Regions from separate parts of the Streptomyces sp. NPDC090022 genome, predicted to be linked through region 1. Evidence: riboswitches for the same ligand, from Rfam matches in the RefSeq annotation. Region 1 holds a riboswitch; the other holds the start of a gene.
The links. A riboswitch is a leader RNA that binds a small molecule or an ion and turns the genes downstream of it on or off. The one in region 1 is predicted to bind cobalamin.

Region 2: it holds a riboswitch for cobalamin, as region 1 does, so the genes downstream of both, ACIPXB_RS23775 (hypothetical protein) here and ACIPXB_RS01940 (DUF4430 domain-containing protein) in region 1, are expected to answer to the same signal.

Annotation. Positions count from the first base shown of each region.
Region 1 covers NZ_JBIVFN010000001.1:420,562-424,042, reverse strand. The annotation lists gene ACIPXB_RS01945 (ABC transporter substrate-binding protein) at 18-1,007, opposite strand; gene ACIPXB_RS01940 (DUF4430 domain-containing protein) at 1,314-1,808, opposite strand; cobalamin riboswitch at 1,943-2,088, opposite strand; partial or broken gene ACIPXB_RS01935 (alanine--tRNA ligase) at 2,133-3,481, opposite strand, start outside.
Region 2 covers NZ_JBIVFN010000014.1:167,031-170,511, reverse strand. The annotation lists gene ACIPXB_RS23780 (prenyltransferase/squalene oxidase repeat-containing protein) at 1-1,062, opposite strand, end outside; cobalamin riboswitch at 1,194-1,264, opposite strand; cobalamin riboswitch at 1,384-1,522, shown strand; gene ACIPXB_RS23775 (hypothetical protein) at 1,638-3,050, shown strand; gene ACIPXB_RS23770 (enoyl-CoA hydratase/isomerase family protein) at 3,083-3,481, shown strand, end outside.

The DNA of each region.
Region 1 (3,481 bases):
CTGCTCCCGCAGCCCCCTCACCGGAAGCGGTCCGGATGGATCTGCCGCGCCAGCGACTCCACCGCACCGGGCACCCGTACCCCCAGCACCACCGACGACAGGGGCAGCACCGCGAACCGCTGCTCCTTGATCGCCGGTACGTCCTTGAGCGCGGGGTTGGCGAGCAGGAACTTCTTCTTGTCCTCGACCGGCTGGTCGCCGTAGTCGTAGATGACGACGACCTCCGGGGCCCGCTCGGCGACCTGCTCGAACGACACGTCACCGAACGCCTTGGGCACGTCCGCGAAGAGGTTCTCCCCGCCGGCCCTCTTGATGACCTCGTTGCCGATGCCCCGGCCGCCCGCGGTGAAGGCCGTCTTGTCGCCGCTGTCGTAGACGAACACCTTCGTCGCCGGCACTCCGCCCAGTCGGCCCCCGACCGAGTCCAGGGTGCCGTGCAGCTTCTTCACCACCTCCTCGGCGCGGTCCGGGACGCCGAAGATCTTCGCGACCGTGCGTATCTCCTCGTCCATCATCTCCATCGTCACCGGGCCTTCGGGGCACTCCTCGATGTTGAGATGGGTGTGGACTCCGGCCTTGACCAGGGCGGCGCGGCCGCGCCCCTCCTTCTCGTCGAAGGTGGTCGCGAACCCCCCGTAGACCAGGTCGGGTTCGACGGCCAGCAGCGCCTCCGCGGAGGGGTACTCCTTCGAGACGACCTTGATCCGGTCGTAGGCGGCCTGGTACTCGGGGAGCACCCTGTCGTCGAGGTACCCCGTGGCCACCATCGACTTCTCCAGCCCGAGCGCCAGCATCACCTCGGTCGCGTGCTGGTTCAGCGACACCGCGCGCCGCGGCGGCCGCTGGTACGTCGTCTCCACACCGCAGTTGGAGATCGTGACCGGAAACCCCGCGGCTGCGGGTGCCTTTGCGGCCGACGTGTCGACACGGGGTGCTCCCCCACAGCCGGCGGCAAGGAACACTGCCGCGACCACGGACACCAGCGTGTACCGGCGCATCTTCCTCATCAGATGGTTCCTCTCGCCACAGTCGCATGCGGGCATGGGGAGGTCCGCTCGTCAGCGGAGGGGCGGGTTTCAGCCGCTCCGCATCGCTGTGCAACCTCTCAGCAGTTGCGACTTGCCTGCAATAGGGGCGTCGATACCAGAGGGGGCGCACGGTTGCGCGCCCTGCTGTGCAACGGAGCCGACGAGGTGACCGACGCCGGCGACACCGTGGCGCCGTGCTGGGGCGCCTGAGGCACCCGGCGGGCCCGGGGCCCGCACCAGCGCGCCCCGGCCCGCCGGCTGGGCCTTGGCCTGGGCCGGCTGGGCTCAGAAGGACGTCCAGACGAACGACACCTGGTCGCCGGCGTTCAGCTTGAACTGGCAGCCGCCGACCGGGGTGGGCGTGCCGTTGACGGATATGTTCCAGTACGCCGAACCGCCGCCGCTGACGCCCTTGATGGTGTCGACGGAGAAGTCGTCGAAGGAGGCGTACCAGGTGCCGTCCCAGCCGAAGTAGTGGTTCTTCGCCGCGTCGTCCAGGGCGGCGGTCGGGGTCGGAACCCTGCTCGGGTTCGCCCCGCCGTTGGTCCCGTCGCACTTGTGGGTGCCGCCGGTGGCGGTGGTCACGTCGTGGCCCTTGGTCTTGACCTTGCCCTTGAACAGCAGGCCGTCAGGGCCCTGCACGGTGAGGGTGACCTTGACGGCGGCGTTGGTGTTCACGGGCTTGGCGTGGGCGACGGCGGGCGCGACCGTGAAGCCCGTGAGGGCGAGTCCCAGGGCGGCCGTGGTGACGGCGGCGCGACGGGTGGGGCTCAGGAGCATGGGGGGCCTTTCTGACCGGTCGGGTCGGCCGATGAGGCCCCTCGACCGGCGCGGCCCACCCCGGGCAGGCGCTCGAGCGCACTGGCGTGGTGTTCCGGCGGTACCGGGCTTCGCTCTGCAGACCGTGACAGTGGAAGCGGATGCTGCCGCGCGGCGGGCATCCCGACTCGCGGCGCTGGTCGACGCGCCGCACACGGTTGCAGGTCAGCGCCGGATTCCCACCGGCTTCCCCCATCGCACAGCCATGAAGTTGTCACCGGCCGGAGCCGGGCAGTGGAATCGTACGGGCCGCACCCGTACCGGCCAAGTGCCTTCGGGACCGGGCAGGCCGCCGCCCTGGGCGAGCTCCGCAGAGCCGCCGCCACGCCCGCCGAGGAGCTGCTGGACCAGTACGGAGGCGTTCAGCCCTGTGTCGCGGGCCGCAGTGTTGACGGCGGTGACCAGCCCCGTGCCCGCGGCGATGGCGACAACGCCCGGCGTACCGGCGGGAAGGCGGTCGCGTACGGCCGCTGCGAGCGCTCGGGCGTCGTTGGTGTCCTCGTCCGTCGTGGCGGTGACAACCTGGACCCCGTTGGCATGGGCGGCGGTGGCGGCGAGTTCGTTCGCGCGGGCGGTGGTGGCCTGCTGCTCGAGGCGGGCGTTCTCCCGGTCCGCCGTCTTGAGCCGCTCCAGCAGGCCGGCGATCCTATCGGGCAGCTCGGCGCGCGGGGCGCCCAGCTGTTCGGCGATCCGGGCGACGAGGTCGCGTTCGCGGGCCAGGTAGGAGAAGCCCTCGACGCCGACCGCGGCCTCCAGGCGGCGCATGCCGGCGCCGACCGAGCCCTCGGAGGTCAGGGCCACGGTGCCGATCTGGGAGGCGTGCTCGACGTGGGTGCCGCCGCACAGCTCGCGCGACCAGGCCCCGCCGATCTCGACGACGCGGACCTTCTCCCCGTACGTCTCGTCGAACAGGGCGAGCGCCCCGAGTTCCTTGGCCTCGGGCAGCGTCATCCACTGCACTCCGACGGGCAGGTCGCGGCGCAGGGCGCGGTTGGCGGCCTCTTCGACCTCGCTGCGGACGGCCGGGGAGAGGGCTCCGCGCCAGGGGAAGTCCAGGCGGAGGTAGCCGGGCCGGTTGTACGAGCCGGACTGCAGGGCGGTGGGGCCGAGGACCTCGCGCAGGGCCGCGTGCAGGACGTGGGTGCCCGAGTGGGCCTGCCGTGCGCCGAGGCGCCACTCGGCGTCGACGGCGGCGTGCACGGCGTCGTCGGGCGCGAGCTCGCCGGCGGTGATCCGTACCTGGTGGACGACCAGGCCCGGCAGGGGCCGCTGGACGTCGAGGACCTCGGCCTCGACGGAGGCGCCCGACAGGCGGCCCGCGTCGCTGTCCTGGCCGCCGGACTCGGCGTAGAACGGGGAGCGGTCCAGGACGACGGTGACGAGGTCGCCGGCGGCCGCGACCGGGACCGGGCCGGAGGTGCCGAGCAGGGCCAGTACGCGGGACTCGGTGGTCAGGGTCTCCCAGGCCCGCCAGTCGGTCGGTCCGTGCTCGTCCAGGACGGAGCGGAGGGCCGAGGTGTCCAGGGAGCCGCCGGACTTGCGGGCGCGGGCGTCGGCTCGGGCCCGCTCACGCTGGGCGTTCATCAGCGCCGTGAAGCCCTCACGGTCGACCTCCACGCCCTGCTCCGCGGCCA
Region 2 (3,481 bases), on a different contig from region 1:
GATGACGGCCATCGCCTGGGCGTCGGCCTGGCCGGTGGTGCGGAAGTCGCCCTTGGTCAGGCAGCCCTCCACCGTCTCGCCGTCGCCGATGTCGCGCGGGCAGACGTACTTCACCAGATCGCCGAGCAGGTCGTGCCCGCCGAAGGCGCGCGGGTCCTTGCCCGTGGCCTCGGCGACGAGCGCGAGCCGCGCGGCGGCGGACGCGTCCGGGATGCCGTCCTTGCCCGCCGGGTAGGCGTACGCGTCCGTCTGCTCGGGCGTCGCGAGGAAGTCCGCGATCCTCCGGGCCGCCGGGCTCTCGCGGTCGGCGCTCGCGAGGGCGTAGACGACCTCGGTGGTCAGCAGGTGGTTCGGGGTGGTGGAGCCCTCGTCGACGATCCGCTGCCCGTCGGTCAGCCGGCCGGTGAGCCAGCGCGTGGCGGCGGGCACGTCGACGGTGCCCGGCGGCACGGTGGGCGGGCCGGTCGGCCCGGTCGGCGTGGGGCGGGGGCCGCCGCCCCCGGCGCGTACGTCGTCGGGGGAGAACGTGGGCTTGCCACGCGTCCCGCCGATGTCCGTACCGCCGAACACCCAGGCGTCCACGTCGCCCGGCTTCGGCTGGCGGGCCATCGCGCCCAGCGGGCTGTACGTCCAGTTCTGCTGGCCGGGCGAGGCGATCCAGTACGACCAGTAGGCGGAGGCCTGCGGGGTGAGGACGCAGTCCTCGTTCTCCGGAGTGGGGTACTGCGTACCGGAGTTGAAGGAGCCGTTGCCGATCCGGCAGATGAAGCCGGGGCCGTCGTGGACGGTGCCCTCGGTGGTGAAGCCGGCCTCGTGCAGCAGGTCGTACCCCGTGGTGGGGGTGGTGTCGCAGCCCCGCTCGACCTTGCCGCCGAACGGGCCGAAGTCGACGGCGACGATCGCGCCGGTGGTCGCCGTGCAGCCCTCGACCGGGTCGGCCGAGGCGGACGTACTGCCGCTCAGGAAGGCCACGCCCGCCGTGAACGTCAGCAGCGCCGCGGACACGAGCGACAGCAGCCGCTTGCCCCCGACGCGTTGCTCTGCTTGCTCTGCGGTCCCCACCACGGCCCCTCGTGTCTGCCGGGCGGACGCGTGCGTGGCAAAGGGCTCCCGCCGGGCACCGTGGGCCCCGGGGAAGCCGATCGAACCACGCCGTAGTCCGCGACGGCGCTTCTCGCTGAAACCTGGCCCCAGGCATTCCGGCTCGCCCGGACGATGCCGGGCCCACGGCTGCGGGTCAGCGCCGGATTCAGACCGGCTTCCCCTGGAGCTGAGTGCTTATCAGTCGGAGTGGAACACGCGGATAAAGACAGCGTCAAGGTGCTCTGCGTCTCACTGGAGCGGCGCTCCAGCGGCGCCCGTAGCCCGCTCCGGGGTGGCTGGCGGACCATTGATCACTCGGGTAGCGTCCTGGGCTGCCACATGGGGGAATCCGGTGCGAAGCCGGAGCTGACGCGCAGCGGTGTGGGACGGCAGGGGCCGTTTCCGAGCCCGAATGCCCATCCGGCGATGCAGTACAGGAAGCCGTACCACGCGTTCCGGGCGGCGGCCCTCCGGTGTGCCCGGCCGCGCGTGGAGCGCGGCGTCGGGGGAGTTCGCCGGCAGCGGTCGGCGTCCGCCGATTCCAGGAGCAGGCCATGTCCCGTCCCCGTACCTCCCGCCGCCTCGCGCTCGCGGTGCCCGCCGCGCTGGCCGCGTTCGCCCTCACCGCGCTGCCCGCCGCCGCGACCTCGTCGCCCGCGCAGATCGCCACGTCCAAGACCAACGGCGTCGCCTACCTCAAGTCCCTCCAGGCCGCGGACGGTTCGTACGCCGGCGCCGGACTGTCCAACGAGTGGGCGTTCACCGCCTTCGCCGCGAGCGGTACGGCCGTCGCCGACGTCCACCCCGGTGGCGACACCACGAAGAACGCCCGGACCGTCTACCGCAACCTGCTCTCGACGGCGGGCTGGCCGCAGGCTTCCCCCGTGGTCACCGACTACGAGCGCGGCACGCTCAACGCGTACGCCGCCGGCATCGACCCGGCCCGGGTCTCGGCCTCCCGCAACCTCATCGCCCACGTCTACTCGTACTGGCAGACGGCGGAGGCGGGCTACTTCGGCCCGTCCGGGAACTTCAACGGCACCGTGTTCGCGGCCCTTTCGCTGGGCGGCGCCAAGACCCAGGCCGGCGGCAACCGCGTCCCGCAGGCGCTGACCGACGCCATGGTCACCCGGATCCGCGCCAACCAGCACGTGGACGGCGGCTGGACGTACCAGAAGGCCGAGGGCAACCCGACCGTCCTCAACTCCGCGAGCGACGTGGATATGACGGGTGCCGCCATGGCCGCGCTGTGCGTCTCCGGGGTCCCGGGCACCGACGCCGACGTCGTCCAGGCGAAGAACTTCCTCAAGGGCAAGCTGGCCAACACCACCGGCGCCTTCAACTCCCTGTACGGCATCAACACCAGCTCCAACGGCTGGGGCGTGGCGGGCCTGAACGCCTGCGGCATCAACCCGCAGACCGGGGACTTCCGCACGCCCGCGGGCAGGACCCCGATCGACTTCCTGATCGCCAACCAGTTCAACCCGGCCGGCGGCTTCAAGTACAAGCCGGCCGACACCACGCCGACGTCCTACGCCTCCATCGACGCCCTGCGCGCGGTCGCCGGCGGCGGCTTCACCACCGCCCCGCCGGTCCCGGTCACCCCGGGCGCCCCGCAGTGGGTGGCGCAGAGCACCTTCACCGCCGGTACGGCGACCAAGCTGGCCCTGACCGTCGACGACGGCACCGGCGGCCTCAAGGTCTGCTCGGTGGCCTTCACGCCCACCGGTACGACCACCACCCTCGGCGACGTCCTGGCCGCGGCCACCACCGGCGCCACCCCGGCGGGCTGCGTCACGAGCGTGACCCCCGCATCGGGCACCGGCACCATCACCGCGGTCAACGGCGTCTCCAACAGCGGTGGCTCGACCTGGAAGGTCAGCGTCGACGGCTCCGCCTTCGCCGGCGCGCAGCGCGAGAAGATCATCAACGTGGGTGACACCATCGCCCTGCGCTACGGCAGCTGACTGTTCCCCTCCTGGAAGGAACCGACGAGATCATGCGCGACACGGACGCGGCGCAGGACGAGGTCCTGCTGGCGGTCGAGGGCCGGGCCGGACACATCACGCTCAACCGTCCCAAGGCCCTCAATGCCCTCAGCCACCCCATGGTGCTGCGCATCGGGGAGGCGCTGACCGCCTGGGAGCGGGATCCCTCCGTACAGACCGTGGTGATCTCGGGCGCCGGTGAGCGGGGCCTGTGCGCGGGCGGTGACATCCGCGCCATCCACGCGGACGCCCGCGCGGGCGGCCACGCCTCGGCGGACTTCTGGCGGGACGAGTACCGGCTGAACGCGCGCATCGCCCGCTACCCCAAGCCGTACGTGGCGTTCATGGACGGCATCGTGATGGGCGGCGGGGTCGGGGTCTCGGCCCACGGCAGCGTCCGGATCGTCACC